DNA from 3 places in the Prevotella sp. khp1 genome. Region 2 is predicted to be linked to each of the others. Evidence: riboswitches for the same ligand, from Rfam matches in the RefSeq annotation. Region 2 holds a riboswitch; each other region holds the start of a gene.
What was found. A riboswitch is a leader RNA that binds a small molecule or an ion and turns the genes downstream of it on or off. The one in region 2 is predicted to bind cobalamin.
Positions count from the first base shown of each region.

Region 1: another riboswitch for cobalamin. It lies ahead of BLR73_RS02030 (TonB-dependent receptor plug domain-containing protein); the one in region 2 lies ahead of BLR73_RS13615 (NADPH-dependent FMN reductase family protein).
Region 3: another riboswitch for cobalamin. It lies ahead of BLR73_RS07525 (TonB-dependent receptor); the one in region 2 lies ahead of BLR73_RS13615 (NADPH-dependent FMN reductase family protein).

Region 1 is NZ_FNJZ01000001.1:454,325-462,278, reverse strand. It holds gene cbiE (precorrin-6y C5,15-methyltransferase (decarboxylating) subunit CbiE) at 1-1,132, opposite strand, end outside; gene BLR73_RS02035 (cobyrinate a,c-diamide synthase) at 1,129-2,406, opposite strand; cobalamin riboswitch at 2,488-2,678, shown strand; gene BLR73_RS02030 (TonB-dependent receptor plug domain-containing protein) at 2,733-4,847, shown strand; gene BLR73_RS02025 (sirohydrochlorin cobaltochelatase) at 4,834-5,994, shown strand; gene BLR73_RS02020 (TonB-dependent receptor plug domain-containing protein) at 6,015-7,954, shown strand, end outside.
Region 2 is NZ_FNJZ01000006.1:23,648-31,601, forward strand. It holds gene BLR73_RS13600 (DUF6850 family outer membrane beta-barrel protein) at 1-284, opposite strand, end outside; gene BLR73_RS13605 (hypothetical protein) at 287-667, opposite strand; gene BLR73_RS13610 (TonB-dependent receptor plug domain-containing protein) at 664-3,372, opposite strand; cobalamin riboswitch at 3,677-3,862, shown strand; gene BLR73_RS13615 (NADPH-dependent FMN reductase family protein) at 3,909-4,304, shown strand; gene BLR73_RS13620 (DUF1593 domain-containing protein) at 4,408-5,796, opposite strand; gene fldA (flavodoxin FldA) at 5,955-6,449, opposite strand; gene BLR73_RS13630 (DUF2023 family protein) at 6,474-6,848, opposite strand; gene ccsA (cytochrome c biogenesis protein CcsA) at 6,988-7,954, opposite strand, start outside.
Region 3 is NZ_FNJZ01000002.1:412,231-420,184, reverse strand. It holds gene mutS (DNA mismatch repair protein MutS) at 1-1,928, opposite strand, end outside; gene BLR73_RS07530 (S66 peptidase family protein) at 2,041-3,000, shown strand; cobalamin riboswitch at 3,154-3,372, shown strand; gene BLR73_RS07525 (TonB-dependent receptor) at 3,416-5,428, shown strand; gene BLR73_RS07520 (YncE family protein) at 5,425-6,591, shown strand; gene BLR73_RS07515 (hypothetical protein) at 6,588-7,706, shown strand; gene BLR73_RS07510 (DUF4465 domain-containing protein) at 7,738-7,954, shown strand, end outside.

The DNA.
Region 1 (7,954 bases), on a different contig from region 2:
TGACCTTCGGTGAGGTGACGCTATTGAATACAATGATGCCGTTATCTGATATGACTGTCAGCAACTTAGCTATGATTTCTTTAAGTTTTCCTCCATGCCCGCCAATGAACACGGCATCGGGTTTTGGAAGGGTGGTCAAGTCTGTTTCAAGGAAGTCGCCTATATGGGTATGGATGCCTGGCGCGCCAAACTTCCGGGTGTTCTGCTGGATGATGGATTCGCACTCAGGACGAATCTCGAAAGCCTCTATTTGCAGGTGTGGGAACTGCAGTCGCGCCTCGATGCTGACGCTACCTGTGCAGAAGCCGATATCCCAGAGCACATGGCGACCGGTCAACTGGAGGGCCTGCAGCGTCAACAAGCGGATGGGCATCTTGGTGATCATTTTTTCGCGCCCGTCGAGGAGCGTGAAGGCAGCATCGGGAATGCCGAATGGTCGTGGTGGCACTGCGCCACGGTGTTCCAGGATGATGCAATTAGGCATGGCAAAATCACGATGGATTGCCTCTTTCGGCGAAAGCGTAGAAAGGTGCTCTTCCGATGGATTGCCTAATTTCTCGCCCACGTGCATGATGAAATCGGTATATCCGTAGTCGGTCATGCGCTGGGCTATCGTGGCAGGTGTATGTACGCGGTCGGTCAGGATACCTATCTTCGGTGCGCGCTCGATGAGTGCTCTGTCGAATTCTGCCCAGGGGCGCCCTGTGAGCGACACGATACGCATGTCGTGATAGGGCATCACCAATCGGTGGGCCAGCAACTGCAGCGAGTTGAAGGTAGGATAGACGATGATTTCGGCATCAGGCATCTTCCTACGAATCGTATTAGCAAACCCAAAGAACAGCGGATCTCCAGAAGCAAAGACGATGATTTCTGTTGAGTGTCTAGTGTTCTCGCTTTGCGAGCGACCAAAGGTCGAGTGGAGTGATGCATGTTGAGAGTATTTATCAAATACGGCATCGAGCGGTACAGTGATGTCTATCCATTCGGCATCTGCAGGCAGCAGTGGGGCTACAATCTCATGGTGGCGCTTGCCGCCAGAAAACACCTTTCCATCGCGTATGATGGCCATCACCTCAGGGGGGAAATAGGGGTTGGGGTTGTCTGTGATACCGATGACGATGAATTTCATAGGATGCTGGGTATTTGATAAAGGTGCGTGTAGCTGGCCAGTACGTTGTGATATCTGAAAATTGGCGTTGGTACAGGCTCACCTTTAGCGTTATAGACTTGCGTGATACTCTCAGGGGTATCGCCGATGAATTGCGTGTAATGGAATTCGTGCCCTCGATAGGTCTTGCCATCGAGGGTGAACTGGCGGTAGCCTAAGGACAGCTTGCGATCAGCTTTGCGGGCAGTGATCGAGTAGGGCAGTACACCGCACATGGGGTAGCTGTCATCGTCGGTAATGATGGCTTGACAGAGGTACATCATGCCGCCACATTCGGCAACAATCCTGCCGCCATCCTCCGCAAATTTTTTGATAGCATGCAGACATGCCTGATTGGCCACTAATGCCTCCAGGTGCTTCTCAGGATAACCGCCTGGCAGATAGAGCAGGTCGATGCCATCAAAAGTTGGCACATCTTTCTCAGGATCGAAGAAAATGACGTCGCCAAACTGGTCTAAAGTCTCCTGATAGATGAACGAAAAACTTTCATGATTCCTGGCTATAAGCGTTTTTGTTTCCAGATGCTGGAACTCGCAGTTTCTTGTTTTGGACTCCACCTCGTCAAGGAGTGTGGTAGTGAGACTTTTGAGAGATGGGAGGTCGATATTCTCCTCTAAAAGGGCAGTCAGCTGGTCTGACTCGGGTAGCTGAGAGAAATCGAGCCCTAGATAGCGTGAATTTTGCTCCAGGTCGGGCGATTTAGGCAGGTAGCCTAGGCACTTGGCATGGAGCTCATCGCACACTTCGCGCAGCATGTTGAAGTGGCGCTGCGAACCAACTTTGTTAAATATTATACCGGCGATACGAACGTCGCCGCGAAAGTGGATAAAGCCCGATAAGAGGGCTGCCATCGAGTAGGCTGCCGACTTAGCATCGACCACCAGAATCACGGGAATATCAAGCACGCGGGCGATGTCGTACGACGAACCCAGTTCGCGATCGTAGCCATCATAAAGGCCCATCATACCTTCGACGATACAGATGTCAGCATCAGTCCCGTAGTGCGCAAATAGCGCGCGTACGTGTGCGGGCGTAGTCATAAAGGTATCGAGATTGACCGATGGGCGCCCACAGACAGCTGTGTGGAATTTAGTATCGATATAATCGGGCCCGCACTTGAAAGGCTGCACCCGGTAACCGTTCTGGGTGAACCACTGCATCAGGCCTCGGGCAATGGTTGTCTTGCCTGAACCACTGGTGGGTGCTGCTATCATAAACGCTGTCTTGTTCGACATCTTCTGAAGTTGATTTGGGTGCAAATATATAAATTTTCTGCTAAATATGTGTGGTTAACCGAAAAAAGTTGTACCTTTGTCGCCAAAATAAGGTCATCTGGTGGCCGATGCCACTACGATGAAAAGGGAATACGGTGAGAATCCGTAACTGTACCTGCAGCTGTAATCCTCGCAAAAAGGGTTTGCCTGTATAACGCCACTGAGCCACAGGCTCGGGAAGGTAAGGCAGACTGAGGAAAGTCAGAAGACCTGCCGAATGTCAATTGAAGATTGACAATTTAACTTTAGACCGTTCAGGAGTTAGCGGTTGTGATAATTTGATAGTAATGAAACTAGAGAAGCAATTGGCAATAGGCCTGAGTTTGCTTGCTATTGGTGTAAATGCCCAGACGGACATTTGGCGTGCTGATAGTTTGCAGGAGGTGGTGGTGACAGGTACTGGTACGCAGCACCTGCTGAAAGATGCGCCCGTGCAGACCGAGGTAATCAGTCGCCGGCAGTTGCAGCAGTATGCCGGCAAGAGTATCGAGGATATCCTGTCGGGACTCACGGCATCGTTCGATTTCAGCGAGAACGATATGAGTAGCAGACTGCAGATGAATGGTCTGGGCAACGCGTATGTGCTGATACTGATAGACGGTAGGCGCCTGCATGGTGATAATGGTGGCGAGAACGACCTGAGTCTTATCGACCCGCATAATATCGAGAAGATAGAAATCGTGAAGGGTGCCTCGAGTGCCCTCTATGGCAGTGATGCGATAGCTGGTGTGATCAATATCATCACCCGCAAGCATCGCGAACAGGGCGTGATGGTGGAGAACACCACGCGCGTGGGCTCTTATGGCGACATCAGGCAGCATAACGGCGTGGCGCTCAACTATGGTAAACTGTCGAGCTACACCAACTTCCAATTGCAGCACTCCGACGGTTGGCAGAACACCGCCGAGGAAGCTATCCAACAAACGGAATACCACATCACCGACTCGCGCAACAAGACGGTGAACCGGCATACCAACTGGCAGATAGCTGAGCGACTGACTTATCAGCTCACGCCTGCCATCGAACTCTATGCCGACGGTAGCATCTACTGGAAGCGCATCTATCGCCCCTGCGGTCATCATCCCGGTGTGGACGTGAAGACATGGGATCTGCAGTACAACAATGCGTCGGCGTCGGTAGGTGGTAAGTGGAAGCTGAACAAGACCGACGTGATTACGCTGGATGCCGACTGGAAGAAGCATGCCTATAACTACGCCTATACCGACACCACGCTGACGGATGGCTATGTGAACGGCCGTTTTACCAATTATTTCCCTTACTTCCCCGGTGATAAGGAACTGCAGAGCGACCAGCGACTGACCAACATCTCGCTGAAAGGAATCTTTGCGTTGCCCTATGAGCAGCAGTTGAGTGCCGGACTGGAGTATCGCTACGACTGGTTGAAAGCGCCGATGCGTGTGGCTGGCGGAAAAGCGACTGACAATACCGAAGCACTGTATGTGCAGGACGAGTGGGCACTGCTGGATCCACTCTACATCACAGGCGGTTTGCGACTGACCCGCAATGAGGGATTCGGCACCCGACTGACACCCAAACTGTCAGCCATGCTGAAGTTGGGCGACCTGCGACTGCGAGCCACCTGGAGTCAGGGTTACAAGACACCTACGCCTAAGGAGTTGCACTATCAGTATATCAAGAATATGAATGGTGTGTATCTCTACCTGGGCAATGAAGACCTGAAGGCACAGACCTCGAATTATTTCGGTGCCAGCGTGGAATATACCATCGGGCACCTGACGCTGACCTTGGCGCCTTATATTAATAAGGTGGACCGCATGATCACGCTGGTGACCATACCTACCAAGCAGGCTCCGGGCGAACTGATTACGAAATACGACCCCATCCGTGTGCGCCAATATCAGAATATGGAAGATGCCAAGACCTATGGCGTGGATTTCACCGTGCGCTATCAGGGTAAGCACTTCACCGCTGGTGGTAGCTACAGCTATCTGGACACCGAAGCCAACCAGTATGACACTGAGAACGACGTGATGCAGAAGGTGACCATCGACGGTATGGCGCATCACAAGGCCAACGTATATGCCACCTGGAACCATCAGTTCTCAAAGAAATACCAGTTGGGCGTGGGTATCTACGGACGCTTGAGCAGTAAGCGCTACTATCAGATAGACGGCGACGGCAAGGGTTATCAATTGTGGCGACTCTCAACCAATCATCAGATAGGCCGACTGCTGAAAGTGGATGCCGGTATCGACAACATCTTTGATTTCGTGGACCGCACGCCTCACGGACTGCATCTGGGCACCACCTCGCCAGGCAGAACTATCTATGCCTCGCTCACGCTGAGACTCAATCAAGGTAAGAAACTATCAAATAAGTATAAGTCTAATTTTAATTACAACAACAATGAAACAGATTAAGTTTTTGATGCTGGCCATGCTGACAGTAGTGGGCAGCGCACTGTTTACAGCTTGCGACAGCGATGATGACAACAAATCAACACAGTCGAACTATGACAGGTATCAGCAGGCTGTGAACCAGACAGTGAATGCACAGAAGAAGAGTGACAAGGTGATCCTGCTGGTAGCCTTCGGCTCTACCTGGGAGCAGGCTTACGATACCTTTGATAAGGTGGTGGATGACTACAAGGCTCAGTTCGGTGGATGGGATGTATATCTCTCATTCTCTTCGGCCATCTGTATCAACAATGCCCGTGCGGGTGAGAATGTGGATCCAAAGGACTACTACGACCCAGAGCACTGGCTCACTGCTATCGGACTGGCTGGTTACAAGCAGGTGGTGGTGCAGTCGCTGCAGGTAATCCCTGGTGAAGAGTATCGCCGTGTGCGCGACAGCTATGTGAAGGACTTCATGAACAACCGTAATGGCGACTTTACTGATGCTTACATGAAGAGTCTGGACAGACAGGTGGTGGTAGGTACCCCACTGATGGCAGAGGAGAGCGACGCCAAGACACTGGCTACCACACTGAACAACGAGGCTGACGTGAAGGCCGCTGTGGCTCAGGGTATCGTGGCTTTCATGGGTCATGGTAATCCAGAGGGTTACGACTACTATGGTGGTAACGTACGTTATCTGCAGCTCGAGGAGTATCTGCGCGAAATCAATCCTAACTTCTATGTAGGTACCGTTGATATGGACGAGACTTATGCCGAGGATGTTCTTAACCACATTGCTGGTGGCACATTCGACTATCAGATTGGCGATGTAACCAAGACCATATCTTATCCTGAGAATGCAAGCAAGAAGGCTCAGCTGTTTGTGCTGATGAGTATCGCCGGTGATCACGCCCACAACGATATGGCTGATGATGAGGATGATGAGAGCTGGTTCTCTATGTTTAATGCTGCAGGCATTGAGACTGCTGCCTATGAGACCAACTACACTGAGGCTTGCTGGAAGAAGTATAAGAGCGGCGAGGAGTATATCCCCGGACTGGCTGAGCGTAGTGCCGTGCGCAAGTTGTGGATGAACCACACCCGTGAGGCTATCGCCAAGCTGGGCACCGACGACGCCCTCTCGACTCCTACAACAGCAGCAGAATAATCATGATTTAAAATTGCTAAATGAGGTATAATTTATTCGCATTACTAGTGGTACTCCTTTCGGGGAGTACCGCTTTTTCGCAAATTCATCAGACGGACTCGTCGGCTGTCCGTCGTTCTTACAACCTTAATCCAATTGTGGTTACCGGTTCTGGTCATCACCAGCGCCTGAAATCAACAGCCACACCTGTGAGGGTGCTCTCTAGTCAGGAGATGCGTGAACAAGGTATCACGACCTTCGACGGCGCACTCACACGTATGATGCCTCAGGCATCGATGGCTCCCAGTTCGATGGGTAGCTTTCTCAGACTGAACGGACTTGGCAATAAATATATCCTGATTCTGATAAACGGTCAGAAACTATCGGGCGACATCTCAAACAATGTGGATCTGAATCGTATCAACATGTCGCGCGTAAAACGTATCGAGGTGCTTGATGGGGCTGCCTCGTCACTCTATGGTAGTGATGCCATCGCAGGCGTTATCAATATCATCACCGATCAGCCCACACAGGAAATGATGAGCGTCAGCAGCGACACGCGCTTGTCAGGGCATGGTGTGCTCACAGAGTCGGTTGGTCTCGACATCTTCAAGAATGGCTTCGGCTCCTATACCTCGTTCATGCATGATAGGGCCGACAGTTATCGTAACAACGACCTGGAACTGGTGAAAGGTTCCGACACAGAAACTCAGGCGTCGATAGCCCCGCTGTTCACCGGCTATCGCTCTGATATCATCGGACAGAAATTTACTTATACCCCCAATAAGCATTTGGCGCTGAATGCGGGTATAGACTATTCATATAAGATAACCGATCGCCCAGAAACACGCAGCGATATCACTGGCGGTACCGACTACGAGATGCGATACAAAGGACTGCGATGGAACGTGGGCGGAATCTATAAGTTTACGGCCAAGAACTCGATTCAGGCCGATTTCGTGGTGGACCGTTTCCGTTATGGCAAGGAGTATGATGTGGCCACGAAGACCAATGCCATTGGCGACTACGTGCAGTCGAAGAAGCAGCGCATGATGGAGGGACAGTTGAAAACTATCTTAGGACTGACGGCTCACTCAACCACCATCTTCGGTGCCGACTGGCGCAAGGAGTATCTCAATGCCACCAGCGGTAATATCGACAGTCATGTGTATTCGCTCGCTGCCTATGCCCAGCACGAGATGACGCTGCTGAAGAACCTGACGGCGACACTGGGATTGCGACTGACGCATCATGAGACGTTTGACCAGCATCTCACACCAAAAGCCACACTGATGTATGCAACGGGAAACTTCAGATTCCGAGCTACTTACTCTGCCGGTTTCCGTGCACCTGGGCTCGATGAACTCTACTACCACTATTTCTCAGTGAATCGTGGTAAGGCACAGATCAGCTTTGGCAATCAGGACCTGAAGCCTGAGAAGAGCAACTACTTCGCACTGAATGCTGAATATCGCACACAGGCTCTGGCTGTGAGTGTGACGGGCTATCTGAACCGTATCAACGATATGGTGGTGAAACAGAATGTGGATGTGGATGATGCCAGTAGGCAGATGCTCATGACAGAATTCCCGGAGATGACACAGGACCAGGCCGACAAGATGGTGAGCTACGCCCTGTATCAGAACAGTGATAAAGGCGACGTGAAGGGTATGCAGATGAATGTGTCGGCTAATCTCTTCAATGGTTTCAACCTCTCAGCCAACTATGTCTATACGTATGCCCGCACCCATAGTGGTGAGGTGTGGACGGTGCTGGAGCGCAGTATGCGCCACGCTGCTACGGTGGCAGCCAACTACCATCATGCCTGGGGAAAATATGCACTCACCGTGAACTTGAATGGACGATTGCAGTCGAAGACTTATTATACGGGCAGTTATGAAGATGCGCCTGGTTTCGGTTTGTGGAACCTGCATACCACGCATGCGTTTGATGTGCCCAAGTGGGCTTATCTGGAGCCTAG
Region 2 (7,954 bases):
GGGGTGAGACGGATGTACGATTGGGCTGCCAGTTCGGGCTTCAAGTAGCCTGTGCCCTGTTCAACTTGGAATGCCTCGCTTTGATGGCGATAGTCGCATTGCAAGCTCAACTCAGTAAAGGGTTTCAGATAGGCATGCGCCATCAGTGCAGGGTTTTGCAGTGCTTCGCTATAGGTTTGTCGCCATAGCGAGTGGCGCTCCACATAGGCCGTATCGGTAGTGGCAGCCTCTGCAGGCAGCAGTGCGCATAGCAGCGCCAATATGGTATAGATAATCTTCTTCATGTTTAATCCAGGTATATAATGTTGATGGTTGCCTTGCTGGTTCCTGTTCCTACCAACTCTACATAGTCGCTTACGGCACGAAACGAACGGATGTGTTTGTTGCCGGTCTGGTCGGTATAGCTCAACACGCCTTCGATGCTGACCTGATAGGCACCGCGCAGCAGTTCTATCTGCACCTGGTCACCAGTGAAGTCGGCTGTGCTCACTACGTGTTTCGTGTTCAGATTGGTGATGTGGGCCATTGCCTGTACACGCTCAATAGTCACGTCGCTGCCACCATCCAGTTGGATAGTAGCCAACGTTATATAATCGTCGTTGTCCTGATGACAGGCTGTTAATGCCAATGTCATACAGCATGTAAGTATCATCAACAGTTTCTTCATATCTTTACATTCATCTCAAGTCCGAAATAGGGTTTTGTATGTCTACGAATGGTCTTGCCGTAGCTCTCGTAGCTGGGTGAGTAGTCCCAGATACGGTTGCAGAACAAAGCTAACTTCAGTCTGTCGTTCAGCAGTTTTTTGGTAATCTTCAGGTTCAGATTCATCGCAAACGGTACGGTGCTCTTAGTGTAGTTGGTTGATGTACGCACCAGCCATTTCAGGTAGGCATCCTGAGCACATGCTTCAGTCCACTCGTGGATAATGCCTTGCGAATCCATATAAGCATCAGGTTCGCTACTGATAGCATCGCGCTGTGTAGAGGTGTACCATTGGCATTGGGCCGAAACAGAGAAGCCTAGTCGCAGCTTAGGCACGTCGGTATCAAACATAAAATTGGTGTTAGCCATCTCGTTTACAATGCCTTCCTGATCTTTGTACAGTCCCACATACTGCAGTCGGCTGTTGCCAACTACCACACTGGGGCGCTCCATGATGAGTTGCGAGTTACGATAGGTGGTGCGGAACCAGGCACCGGTGATGGTAAGACGCGTGTAGAGTCGTGGGATACGCTTAGAGGCGAACGTGAGTTCTATACCTTCCTTCTTGGTCTGACTGCCGTTGGCGTAATGTGTGTAGGCGCAAAGCTCTGTCAGTTGTTCGTAGGGCATATCGTCGAGTGTTGGCGGTGCTGTTAATGTTGAGGCATCAACACCACTGGCATCGTACTTTTTATAAGCATAGGCCTCGAAGTTGGTTTCGCTGCGGAAACCTGATGTCATGTTCTCTTTGAAATAGGTTGCCGTTAAGCGGTTGCCGCCTATGTTCAAATCGCCAGTCAACTCCCACTTCAGGTTGCGTGCTGCCGCTAGAGTTGCGTTGGTGCCAGGAATGATATACGTTACCTGATTGATTCGACTTTTCTGAGGATCAATATTATAGTACTTCAGCTGCAATAGATCGATATAGGCAGGATCGGGGAACAGCTGATCGATGGTAGGCATCTTGGTGTGCTGTCCGATACCGCCAGAGATTCGCACAAACGAGGGCTGACCAAACAAAATGAAACGTGGAAATGTGAACCCGACATTGGCTCGTGGATCCAGATACCAGTGGCTATGCATCGTGTAGTCGGCAGGCAGGTTCAGCATTTGCAGAGCGCGTACGCCAGCCATCAGTTCCAGCTGGCAACTGCCTAAGGGCAGCGTAGCTTTCTCCTCGGCATAGAGTGATAGGGTGTGGTTAGCTGGCTTCTCACTCAGACTGCGCATGCGTATCTGTGCCGTAGGATAAACGGGGCGCTCAGGATCGAACACCTGTCCATGTCCGTAGTTCTTGTCCATATTCCAGTCGGCACCTATCAACAGGGTATTGGCTATCTTACGACTTGGAATCTGCAAACGGGCATTTAGCTTTATGAACACGTTTAGTGGCTTGCCATCTACTTGCTGTGAGGCTTCGTAGGAATATGGCAGTATCAGGGCATCGTATTCGCCTTCGTCGGTATTCAGTACGGCACCAGTCATACTCTGCAGACTTACCGTTTTGGTGCGTTCTATCGTGTTGTGCTCGTACGAGGCGGCTGCCATCAGCTCGGCGCTCTTCAGCCATACGGGACGATGCATCTGGAGTTGCAGTTTGGCCGATGTGGCGATGCGATTGTAGTCCGACTTATAGATGTCGATAGCGCCTTTGTTCAAGTCGGGATCTTGCTTCTCGCCGTCGAACGAGCCAGTGTAGTCTACATTTGTTGTTAGCAGCAGGTCGTGATGGGCGCGTTGCCAGGTATGACCCATACGTGCCGAGAGGGTAAGGCGACTGTAGTTGTTTAAGGAATTACGTGGGTCGGCTTTCGAGTCCAGATAGTCGGCACTCAGGTTTAGCGTTGTATGGTTGGTCCACTCAAAGGCTTTGGCCAGATAGAACAACTTAGAACCCATATCCGATTTCAGTCGTGCCTGGAGGTCGTGTCCACCACGACGGCGCTCTATCTTTACCAGTCCGCTGGTCAGGTCGCCATATTCTACCGAGGGGATGCCTCGTATAATCTCTACACTCTCGATGTCGTCGGTCGAGATGGTTCGCATGTCAACACCTGCGTTGGTGTTCTCGCGATTGGTTGAGGCGCTCTCCCAAGCGCCACTTACCTGCTGCATGTTAGCGTTGGTAGATATGCGTGCACCATCTACCAGAAAACTGGTGCCCAACGACGAGGTGGCATAGTTTGTGCCCTGTGGACTGGCTTCGCGTAGTCGGATGTTGTTGTTTGCGCTCAGTACGGGATCTTTGCTGCTGCCACCTGGTAACAGTTCCAGTAAATCGGCAAAGCTTGATGGCTGCAGGTGTTCCATCGCGTGCTTTTCAATCTTCGAGGCACTGGTAAGGCCACGACTCTCTTGAGCCGTTACTACCACTTCGCCCAACTTACTAATCTCGGCCTCTAGTTCGTAGTGGCCATTGGCAGTAGCTTTTACTGTCAGTGGTTTATAACCTATGTAGGTTATCTTGATTTGTTGCGCAGAATGTTGCGCATCCCCTTTTTTAGGTATGACAAAGCAACCATCAGCGTTAGTCACTGTAAGTGGCTTACGCTTTACGGCATCTGTAATTGTAGCTCCAATAATAGGTTCGTGTGTATCCTTATCAGTTACCAGACCTTTTAAAACGCCCTGAGCATTAATACTTTGCAGTATCACTACTGCTATCATCAAAAAGAAACATCTTTGCATTCAAATACATCATTTTATTCAAATGCAAAGATAATACTTATTGGTAGGGTGTGCAATACTTAAAAACTAGTATTTTGTTCTTGTGGTCTTATGGCCTTGTTCGATAACGATTCCTCGCTAACGGATAGAAGGCCTGGGGCCTTTTTTTGTATAAAACAAATTATTTTTGATTTTTTGTTTGGCGTATAAGAATAATGTTGTATATTTGCAACGTGATTCAAGAATGAGTCTATGTGAAAGTTGAGGCTACGCCTCGACTTAACGTGAACGTTGAGGCATAGCCTCGACCTTCGCCCGTAAAGGTTCGCTTAGCCGCGATTAATTGGGAATGTGAGTGAGAATCTCCGACTGTCCCGCAGCAGTGAACTCCATTATGGCTCCTAAGCATCAATGCCATTGCCCATTTGGGTGAGAAGGCGCTTGGGAGTGGAGGAAAGTCTGAAGACCAGCCTTTTTCGGTATTTGCTAAATGCTCTCGATGTAAGGGCGTGAGGCGCAACTTAATTTTTGTGGGTATGAAACATGAATCAATCGTCGTGGTATACGACAGTTGTCAGGCTATTGCAGAAGAAATAGCCGACAAGCTTGGCGCTGAAACTATCAGCGTACAGAGTATTAACAACAGGCAGATAGAAAACTGCCAGAGTTTTGTTCTTGCATTAGAGTTTATGGCTGATGGAAGTATGACTCCCCATTGGCAGTGGGCTTGTCAAACGTTGCGTGGTGCTAGCCTAAGTGGAAAGAACTTTGCCGTGTTAGTGGCATTAGGTAACAAACTGAATCATGATGCAGATAAAATTTGCCATGAACTGCGTGAACGCCATGCGCACATTGTTGGCGAACAGCTATATGCTGAAACGCCCCAATGCAATCTCGAAAATTGGATATGTTCTGTTTCACCTAATTTATAATCAAATTACTATGGTATACATTTTAGTAGTAGCTTTGGAATTTTTGCTCGCAACCATTGGTGTAGCGTGTCTTATCAGACACTATAACCACAAAGTTTAGTGGCTATATAGAAATAATGATGCGGCGATAGGCTACCAGATGAAAGGGACCGTCGTCGTGTACTTCGCAAATAATGTGAATCGTGTCGTTTGCAGTATCTGCAGGGATATGTATGGTGACTGTCTTCTGGGTTGACTGGGAGATGGTCACTTTTGTTTGCCCTATCTCAGGCTGCTGCCACCATAAGAATTGCAGGTTGTCGCCATCACTATCCTGCGATGATGAGGCATCAAGGCGTATTGTATCACCCGCTTTAGCTGTGATATGAATGGGCAAAATACCTGTGTTGTTGTTTATGATAACTCGAGGATTATGATTGCCATGCCCCTCGGCAGCCCACTGCATACGTGCCATGAAATCGTTAAGCTCGTCGGGGTAGAAACGCTGCTTATACTCTATACTGATGCTACGCAGCGGCTCCTGCCAACTGGTCCAAGCGGTGGTAATCGAGTCGGCACAGAGTCCATGCTCATGATAGCCTGCCCAACCGGCTTGATGTGGATCGTCGGGATTGTTCAAACCATTGGGCATGACATACAGAAAACTAGGCGTATCGCCTTCAACTCCCCATTTGTAGGTAGGATACTCGCTGCCTAACGCACCTCGGCCTTGTATGTAGTCCTTATGCTGTTGCCAGTGGCGTTTGCCAAGTTCGCACTGCTCCTGCCATGTGCCTTCATCCCACACAAACTGCAAATCGTCGGCAAACTCCTTACGTAGCCACATGTGCGAACTGTAACTACGGTTCATACGCATATTGTAATGCATGTCTTGGTCGGTAATGGTATAGATGCGAAACTTATGCAAAAACTGCTTTAAGGCCTCAGCAGAACGTGTTTGCTTAACTCGCCAGATGGCTTGTGCCAATGTGTTGGCACCACCCCAGGCAGCTACATAGATTGGTCGTGGGTCGTCTTCGTCGGCAAGTTGTATCAGCAGTTCGCTACCAGGTGAATCGTTATCAGCACCAATGGATTTGATGCCACCGTGAATACTACCCATTACCGCACGGCTCTTCAAATAGTCGGCACTTGGCCAGTATCCTATGTACTGTTGTTTTCTTTCTTTATCAAATGCTAAGAAATTCTTCTGCTTCGAACGTTGCATCAGCTTCGGCACATCCTGTCTGTAAGCCTCAATTACCCGTTGCAGATACTGTGCCCATTCTGTAGGATAGGGATCGCAGTTCCAACCTACTGATGTAATCAATGCTTCTATTTCAAATTGGTCGGCATAGGCCATCAGTCGTACCATCGACTCCATATCGTCGGGTTCCACATCAGCAGGTGCAATGTCTGTACACACCACAAGTCGTGGTTTTAATTCTTTGTTTTCAGCTTGGAGCGAAAGAGCTCCCATCATAGCCAGCAGGCAAATAATTATTCTTAGCATTATCATGATTGTTAATTTGTGCCGCAAAGATACGAAAAAAATCGGATAATGGTCTGTTATTAGTCTTTTTTATTGCAAAAAGAAAGGTGGCTGGTCGTCTCGACTAGCCACCTTTACCCTAACTAAACAAATACTTATTTATAAATTTACACCTGTGATTAAAGACTTGGAGTAATAGCTGCCAACCAGGCATCGATACGTGTATCGGTCTGGTCGTCCTCATTGATGTCGTCGAGAGGCAGGCCAATAAACTTTCCGTCGATAACTGCTTCAGAATCGTCGAAAGTGTAACCATCGGTTTCAACGCTACCAATAAAGTTGGCACCGCTGTCTTTGATGCCGTTATAGAGCTCACCCATACCACCTACAAATGTATCACTATAGGTAGAACAGTCGCCACAACCAAAGATGGCGATAGTTTTTCCGCTCAGGTCGGCACCCTGCAAAGTCTTCAAACCGTCGTACCAATCGTCCTGCAGTTCGCCAGCTCCCCAGGTAGAGGTACCTAAGATCAGATTCTGGTTGGCGGCAACGGTTTCGGCCGAAAGATCCTGTACATTCAAGGCTTCGCAACCCAGCTTCGAGGCTATCTTCTCTGCGATGGCCTCGCATGTTCCTGTAGAGGAACCATAAATTACAATAGTTGAATTCATTACTTTATATTATCATTATGTGGTTTAATTCTTACATTTGCAGTTTCCGTCGCATTGTCCTTTACGTTTGCAATAGCGCTCGCACTGGGCACAGATGTCGTACCCCAACATAGCACCAAGAATAAAATCCTCTTCAGGTGTAAGTTGGTTCAACGGACGGGTAACAATGAGTCGGATGGCATCCAGACATTCGCGACGCCCAAAGTAAACGTTCAGGTTCTGCTGACCTGCAGGCTGCAGCACGTAGGGTATGCCTTGGCTTTCCAATCGTTCAACAGCCTGGTTACCATACTTTTTATTGCAGGTAAACAGTACCATCTGGCGCACGCCTTTATTCAGCTCGTAGATGTGGTTCATCAGTACTTTGAGTTCCGTTGGGATGTTTCTTTCTGTTCTCATTGTTATACTTTTAATTCGACGGTGCAAAGGTACGGCGAAAAAATAAAGTGCGCAATACCTAAAACCGAGTGTTTTAAGCATCGCGCACCTTTCGGTGTTCAATAAAAAGAACTAATATAAAATAGGTATTGGTGTATCCTTAAGCATACGAATGCATACCACCTAAGAAGTAGTTTACACCAAAGTAAGTCATGAGGATGGTGAGGAATGCCAGAACCATATACACGTTGTGATTAAGTTTGATGCTACGATGGGCGGGGATGCCGTAAATCATCAGGGTGATGAGTGCCCAGGTTTCTTTGGGGTCCCACGACCAGTAGTTTCCCCACGAGATGTTGGCCCAGATGGCACCGATAAAGATACCAAAGCCTAAGAAAGTGAGCGCAGGGTAAAGCAGCATCTGCGACAGGTGCTGCATGCCCTGTCGATATTTGGCTGAAATGAGTCCCACCAGACTGCTGAGGCAGGCAAACAACAACAGGGTATAAGCCAGCATGATGGTTGCAATATGTACGGGCAGCAGGCGCGAGTTGAGTACAGGCATGGGGTGGTTCTCAGGCGAGTACTTATTCAAGAAGTGATACATCAGGAATAAGAAGCATGCCGCGATGCCAGCTGCAAAGATATTCAGTTGTCGGCGATGATTACGCAGCAAGGCAAGCTGTTCGCGGAACCTGCCCTTAGGATCGATGAGTATCCAGATGAGCGATACAAACAGCAAGGCGTAACCACAGTAGGTTACGGGGATGCCCCATGGATCGTAATTCAGCGACAGAATACTACCCTGCATATCTGCATCGTAGTCCATCTGATACAGGCGTACGTTTTTGTGACTGGCAATCTGATTCATTGATATCGTAAACGGCTTGCCGTCGATCGTCACCTGCGAGATATAGTCGGATGGCATTTGGGTGCCTTGATAGAACTTCACATCAAACTGCTCCAGACGGATGGTGAATGGCATCTGGTGCAGATGCATGTCGCGTGTTAGGAATGTGTTGGTGTCCACGCCTTTGCGCAGCGGCACCACACCTCTGATTGCTGTGAGATGCGTGAGCAGGGCACCTGCCAGGATAACTACAAACGACAGGTGTAGCACCATTACC
Region 3 (7,954 bases), on a different contig from region 2:
CCTATCTGGGCCAGCAACACAATCAATGCAGTTTGGCGCAGCAGGGCCGATTTACCAGCCATATTCGGACCAGTGATAATGATAATCTGCTGACGTTCGTTGTCTAACAATATATCGTTGGGCACATAATACTCGCCAAGGGGCAGTTCCTGTTCGATTACAGGATGGCGACCTTGTTTGATATCAATCACCTCCGACGAATCGATTACGGGGCGGATATACTTGTTCTCCTCAGCCGCCTTGGCAAAGCTGAGCAAGCAGTCCAAACGGGCAATGATATTAGCGTTTATCTGAATCTGTGGGATAAACTCCTGCATGCTCATAATCAGATCGTTGAAGAGTTTGCCCTCTAACGACAGAATCTTATCCTCAGCACCCAGAATCTTCTCTTCGTACTCCTTCAGTTCCTGAGTGATATAGCGCTCGGCCTGGGCCAGTGTCTGCTTACGAACCCACTCAGGTGGAACCTGCTCCTTATAGGTATTACGCACCTCAAGATAGTAGCCAAACACGTTGTTATAGCCTATCTTCAAGCTCTGGATACCAGTTTCCTGAGCCTCGCGCTCCTGTATCTTCAGCAGATAATCCTTACCGCTATAGGCTATGCTACGCAACTCGTCGAGTTCGGCATTCACACCGTCGCGAATCACGCCACCCTTTGCAACCAACTGTGGGGGATCGTTCTGAATCTCCTTCTCGATACGGTCGCGCAGCGATTCGCAAAGGTTCAGCTGCTCGCCAATACGGTTCAGCGTTGGGTTCTTGGCATACAAACAAGCCGTTTTAATGGGCTGAATGGCCTGCAGGGCAGTCTTGAGCTGCACCACCTCGCGAGGCGATACTCTTCCAACGGCAGCCTTCGAGATAATACGTTCCAAGTCGCCAATACGATGTATCTGATCGTCGATACACTCACGGAACTCGGGCTCGCGATAGTAATACTCTACCACATCCAGTCGCTCGTTAATGGGCTTTTCATCCTTCAGAGGGAAAACCAGCCAGCGGCGCAGTAATCGGCCTCCCATTGGGCTCACCGTCTTATCAATCACATCAAGCAGTGACTTTCCATCCTCTTGCATGGGGTAAACCAACTCCAAGCTGCGGATGGTGAACTTATCCAGTCGCACGTACTTATCCTCTTCGATACGGGAGATAGAAGTGATATGTCCTATCTGAGTGTGCTGTGTCTGCTCGAGATACTGCAGAATGGCACCTGCGGCAATAACACCCGACTGCAGATGATCTACACCAAAGCCTTTCAGGTTCTTAACGTTAAAATGCTGTAATAGTTTCTGCTTACCTGTCTGATCGGTAAACACCCAATCGTCCAACTGGAACGTAAAGTATTTAGTACCAAAGTTGCGCTCAAAATCCTGTTTGCGATTACGATCGTAAAGCACCTCTTTGGGCGAAAAGTTGCCCAGCAGTTTCTCTACATAATCGGCAGTTCCCTCACCTGTCAGAAACTCACCTGTCGAGATATCAAGAAAAGCCACACCAAAGCTCGACTTACCAAAATGGATAGCCGCCAGGAAGTTGTTCTCCTTGTAATTCAGCACGTTATCGCTCATGGCCACACCAGGTGTAACCAACTCGGTAATGCCACGCTTAACAAGTTTTTTTGTGAGTTTGGGGTCTTCCAGCTGGTCGCAGATGGCCACACGTTTGCCAGCGCGAATCAGCTTAGGCAGATAGGTATCCAAGGCGTGATGAGGAAAACCAGCCATTTCATCGCCTTTGCCACCAGCACCATTACTACGATGTGTTAAGGTGATACCTAATATCTTTGAGGCAGTTATAGCGTCTTCGCAATAGGTTTCATAAAAGTCGCCACACCTGAAAAGCATGACTGCATCTGGGTGTTTCGCCTTCAAATCAAAGAACTGTTTCATCATAGGGGTTAGTTCTTTCCCCGCTGTTTTTGCCATAACTACCTAAATTTTATTCTGAGCGGCAAAGTTACTCCTTTTTTCGCAAACAGCAAAATTTTAGCCTTAAATAATTGTTATGTTCCCGTTTATTTGTATCTTTGCCAGCAAGATGAAGAAACTCGTTATCATATCGCTGATGCTTTGCTGGATGCTGTCGCTTTCAGCCCAATTCCTAAATTCGGGCGACACCATCGCTATAATCTCGCCTTCAAGTGCAACCGATACTGCTACCATTAATGGCGGCATCCGAACCTTAGAGAAGTGGGGCTATCCATGCATCGTGGCGCCCCATGCACTGGCCGATTATCATGGTTTTGCAGGCACTATCGATGAGCGACTTAGCGATTTGCTGTGGGCTTTACGCACACCATCCATCAAGGCCATCATGTGTTCGCGAGGCGGCGATGGAGCTGCCCATCTGCTTTCCCGTATCTCATTAGATACACTCCAGCGGTATCCAAAGATGATTATCGGATTCAGCGATGTGACGGCGTTGCTGTGTGCCCAGGCTAGGGCAGGCGTAATGGGTATTCATGGTTCGATGTGTCATGCATTGAAAACCTACGAGGGCAACGATACCGTGAGTCAGGCTTTACGAGGCATGCTTGCTGGTCATCTGCCCACCTATCGCATTGCTCCCCATCCCTTAAACATAACAGGTAAGGCCGAGGGCATTATCGTTGGTGGTAACATGAGCGTTTTCAACGATCTGGCAGGCTCTGATTTCGATCCGCTGTTTATCGATGGAATCGTACTATTTATTGAAGATACAGGCGAGGGCATGAGTAAGGTCGACCGCATGCTGCATAACATCGAGATACGTGGCTTACAGAAACACATCCGAGGCGTTATTGTTGGGCAGTTCAACAAATACAAACACCCCGAAAACGGTTTCGACGACATGTACGCCCTGCTCAACGAGTACCTACAGCATTGGCACATCCCCGTATGCTACAACTTTCCTGTAGGTCATGCCCACCTAAAAAACTTCCCCCTCCTAACAGGCGCCAAAGCCACATTAGAAATAACCTCTGATAAGGTAGTGCTAGATTACAATAATTCCCATTAGAGGAACATTTTGTTCCCACGTTGGGAATGAAACGTTCCCAAACTGGGAATCAAACATTCCCAAGTTGGGAAAAAATATCGTGCTTTAGATGGCAAGGGGGAGCATAAAATCAAAAAACTGAGTAAAACTATTTATTTTGAGAATAATTATTGTATCTTTGCAGCTGTAATCGGTTCTCCTGATGTGGAGATTAATAGGGAATCGGGTGAGAATCCTGAACAGAATCCCGCCGAAAGGCACCTACCCGTGGCCTTTCCTGCTGCTGTAAGTCGTCCTTTATGAGGCGCAAACATGTATGTCACTGAGATTTTTGGGAAGACGTTTGCTGCCAGACGATAAGTCAGAAGACCTGCCGATGAAACTTTAGCCGCTTGCCTATCTCTGGGGTTAGATGGCGATGGCAGAATAAAAGATGATGAATCGAGCATTCACATTGGCAATGGCTTGCGTGTTGGCGATGACAACGGCAGCACAAAGCAAGTTAGATTCCGTGCAGCATGTACGGGAGATAATTGTTGTGTCGAAGCCAGCTATGCGCGAGGTGGTGCCCAGTCAGAAACTGAAGGGCGAACTGCTGGAACAACTGAACACGCACTCTGTGGCCGATGCGTTGCGCTATTTCTCAGGTGTCCAACTAAAGGATTATGGCGGCGTGGGCGGCATTAAAACAGTAAACATCCGCTCGATGGGTACGCATCACTTAGGCATCAGCTACGATGGTGTGCAGTTAGGTAATGCGCAGAACGGACAGATTGACTTGGGCCAGTTCTCACTTGATAACGTAGAGGATATCACACTTTATAACGGCCAGAAGAGTGCCATCTTCCAGCCCGCCAGCGATTTTGGAAACGCCGGTTCTATCTATATCCGTACCAAAGCGCCTGATTTCAAGAAAGGCGAGAATACCCATCTGCGATTTAAAACCCAGTATGGTTCAAGCGATATGTTCCGCTTTTCTACCCTTTGGGAGCAGAAACTGTCATCAACCATCAGCTCATCGGTAAGTGCCGGCTTCTTAACAGCCAGCGGTAAGTATAAGTTCCATTACGAGCGAAAATATCCTAACGGACAAACGGCTTGGGACACAACGGCTGTGCGACAGAACGGCGATATACATGCTGAACGTATCGAAGCAAACCTGTTTGGCCGATTGGAGCAGGGTAGTTGGCAGCTTAAGGGTTATCTATATAACTCAGCCCGAGGCATTCCTGGTGCCATCGTAAACAACGTGTGGCGACGTGGTGAGCGCCAACAGGATTTGAACACCTTTGTACAAGCCGATTATAATAAGAATATAGGCGATGGTTTCAGCACCCGATGGCTGGCCAAGTATGCCTATTACAACACCCACTACGTAAACAAGGATACTACCCAGTTGCCTGTTGACAATCGTTACAAGCAGCAGGAGTTCTATCTTTCTACAGCCAATGTGCTGGAGCTGCTACCCAACTGGAGTGCATCGCTGGCCTACGATTTTAAGTGGAACAAACTGAATGCCGATATCTACAACTTTGCTTACCCCACACGCATCTCTAATCTGGTAAGTTTAGCCACAGCTATCGACTACAAACACCTGAAGGCGCAAGGCTCTATCCTGGCTACCTTTATCCACGACAAAACCCACCGCAGGGGTGAGTTTGCAAGCTTAAACAGCAGTCATTCGCTATCTAAACTCACGCCGGCGCTATTTGTTAACGTGTATCCCTTCCGAGGCACCTTCTTCTCTATGCGAGCCTACGTAAAAAAGAGTTTCCGCATGCCGACCTTCAACGACCTGTATTATACCGATATGGGTAATGCCAACCTGGTGCCCGAGAGCGCCCTGCAGTACGATGCCGGCTTTGCGCTTAACAAGCACTTTGAGCATGGTATCATTCGCCATGCCGAGATGCACTTCGATGCCTATTATAATACAGTACACGATAAAATTGTGGCTTACCCCAAGGGGCAGCAGTTCCGTTGGACGATGCTGAACTTAGGTAAGGTTCACATCAAGGGAATAGATGTTGAGGCCGAGGCCGATTTCAAGATTGGTAAGGATCTGATAGCTACCACTCGTGCCCAGTACACTTATCAGGATGCACGCGATGTTACTGATGCCGAAACCTCGTATTATAAGCATCAGATACCCTACATCCCCTGGCACTCAGGTTCTGCTATTCTGGGTCTTACCTATAAGAACTGGAACCTGAACTACTCGTTTATCTATGCGGGCGAACGCTACGACGAGCAGGAGAACATTATCTATAACCACATGGAACCTTGGTACACCAGCGACCTGAGTCTGGGAGTTTGGTGGAAAGTAAATAGTGTGCTGATGAAAGCGCACTTGGATGTGAACAATCTCTTAGGTCAGGATTACGAGGTAATCGTAAATTACCCCATGCCTGGTCGCAACTATGCACTAACATTAAGCGTTGAGATATGAAGCAGCTAGCGTACTACATATTAACCCTGTTGCTCCTTTCGGCCTGTCGCCAGGATGTGATGATAGTGCCGATGGAGAAAAGCGATCCAGGCGGCAAAACGCAGCAGGGCGATATCATAGGTATGTATCTGCTGAATGAGGGCAACATGGGATCGAACAAGTCGTCGCTCGACTATCTCGATCTGTCAGATTCTACAGCGCACTATTATCGCAATATCTACTCGCAGCGCAACCCTAGTACTGTAATGTCGCTGGGCGATGTGGGTAACGACTGTCAGATATATGGCTCGCGTCTGTGGCTGGTTATCAACTGCTCAAACAAGGTTGAGGTGGCCCGTGCCGATTCGGCTATCAGAATAGGAAAGGTAAACATTCCTAACTGCCGATACGTGACGTTTAACGATCGCTATGCCTACGTGTCATCGTATGTGGGAACGGTTTATGCTTCGAGCAACAGTCCGTTGGGTAGCGTGTATAAGGTAGATACACTCACCTTACAAAAGGTTGACTCTTGTAGTGTAGGCTATCAGCCTGAGGAGATGGCCATTATCGGCAACCAGCTATATGTAGCCAACAGTGGTGGCTATCAAGGTATGACGGGACAGGGTTATGAGAGTACGGTAAGTGTGATAGATATGGCTACCATGCAAGAAACCAGCAAGGTAGAGGTAGCCCCCAACCTGCACCACCTGAAGGCCGATAAGTACAATCAGCTATGGGTAACGGCTCGTGGCGACTATATGACTGAGGCATCAAGCATCTGGTGGCTGGCACCCGACGAAAACGGCCAGATGAAAGTAGGTGGACACATCGATCAGGCTGTAAGCGATCTTTGTATTGTGGGCGATTCGCTCTATTTCTACGGTTCTCAATGGAGCGAGGTGTCGATGAGTAATACCATCACCTATGGTATCATCAACGTAAAAACGCATCAGGTGGTAAGCACCAGTCTGTCGAGTGCACCCGAGATTAGCAAGATACGCATGCCGTATGGCATCATTGTAAACCCCGTCCATCGCGATTTTTATCTGATGGATGCCAAGAACTATGTATCGAGTGGCGAGTTGCTGCACTTCCTGCCCGATGGCACCTTCGACTGGAAGGTAAGCACAGGCGATATACCCGCCCACGCAGCATTTTTATTTAAAACAACAAAAAAATGAAGAAGATATTGTTACTATTAATAGCCGCAATTACCATCGGTAATATCCATGCTCAGCGCATGGACGATGTTACTGTGCACTCCAAATACATCCAGGCGGTAGATGAATATCGCCCTGCCCCAGGACAGTATGTAAACGATGTGCCAGAATACGAAGCTGGCGATACCGAGGCCGATATGATTCGTAAGTGTAACAACAATCTGGCAGGTCTTGGTCCTATCGATTCCCATTTGGTGGCACTTGGTGGCTGGGGCGGTTATATCACGTTCCACTTCGATCATTCTATCGCCAACGTGCCTGGCGAGCGCGACTTTGCCGTATGGGGAAACGCCTATCAAGAAATGAAGAACCTGGTGTTTGGTGGTATGAATGAGGCTGGCGTAGTAATGGTGTCGAAGGATGTAAACGGCAACGGAAAGCCCGACGACCCTTGGTACGAAATCAGCGGCAGTTGCGATGTGGATAGCGCAGGCAAGGTAATTTATGGTTACGAGATAACCTACCGTCAGAACCCCATGGGTGATATTCCCTGGACAGATAACCAAGGTAATAGCGGCACCATCGATCGTAATCACTACCACACCCAGGAGTATTACCCCCAGTGGTTGCCTGATAATCTCACCTTCAAAGGCACCCGACTGCCCGATAATATGCAGAATCTGTCCGATCAGGTAGAGGAATCGTTCAGTCCCTACTATTATGTGCTGGTAGGTTTCCGCTATGGCTATGCCGATAATCTGCCCAACTTTAGCGATAATGCCAATGCCACCTCTTATAATTATGAGGGCTGCGGTATTGATATCTCGTGGGCTGTTGATGAGAACCGTCAGCCTGTAAATCTTGATTTCATCGACTTTGTACGTGTATATACAGGTTTGAATCAGAAATGTCCGCAACCCGAGTGGTGGGGCGAAACCTCTACAGAGTTTGCTGGTGCCGAGGATATCCATCTCGAAGCCTCGCTCCAAGCTATCGAGAATGCTTTAAGCGGCATTCGTGCCATCCAGCAGGAAGCATCTCTATCAAGTCCTTTCTACGACCTGCAGGGTCGAAAGGTTACTCCAACCAAGAAGGGCGTTTATATTCAGAACAAGAAAAAAGTTGTTATTAAATAACCTCTTATTATTCACTTAAAACAAAAAAATTATGAAGACAAACAAAATTTTCGGACTTGCAGTCCTTGCGTGCGGTTTCGCACTGTCGTTCACATCATGTACTAATGATGACAATCCTGTTGGTGGTAAGAGACAGGCTACAGTTTCTTTCGAGAATAAGAAGCTTGGCGCTGATGGCTATTGGAGTGGTGACGAATCTGGTACTAAGTTTGATAATTACGGAGCGGAAGCTTTCGCCTGCCAATATA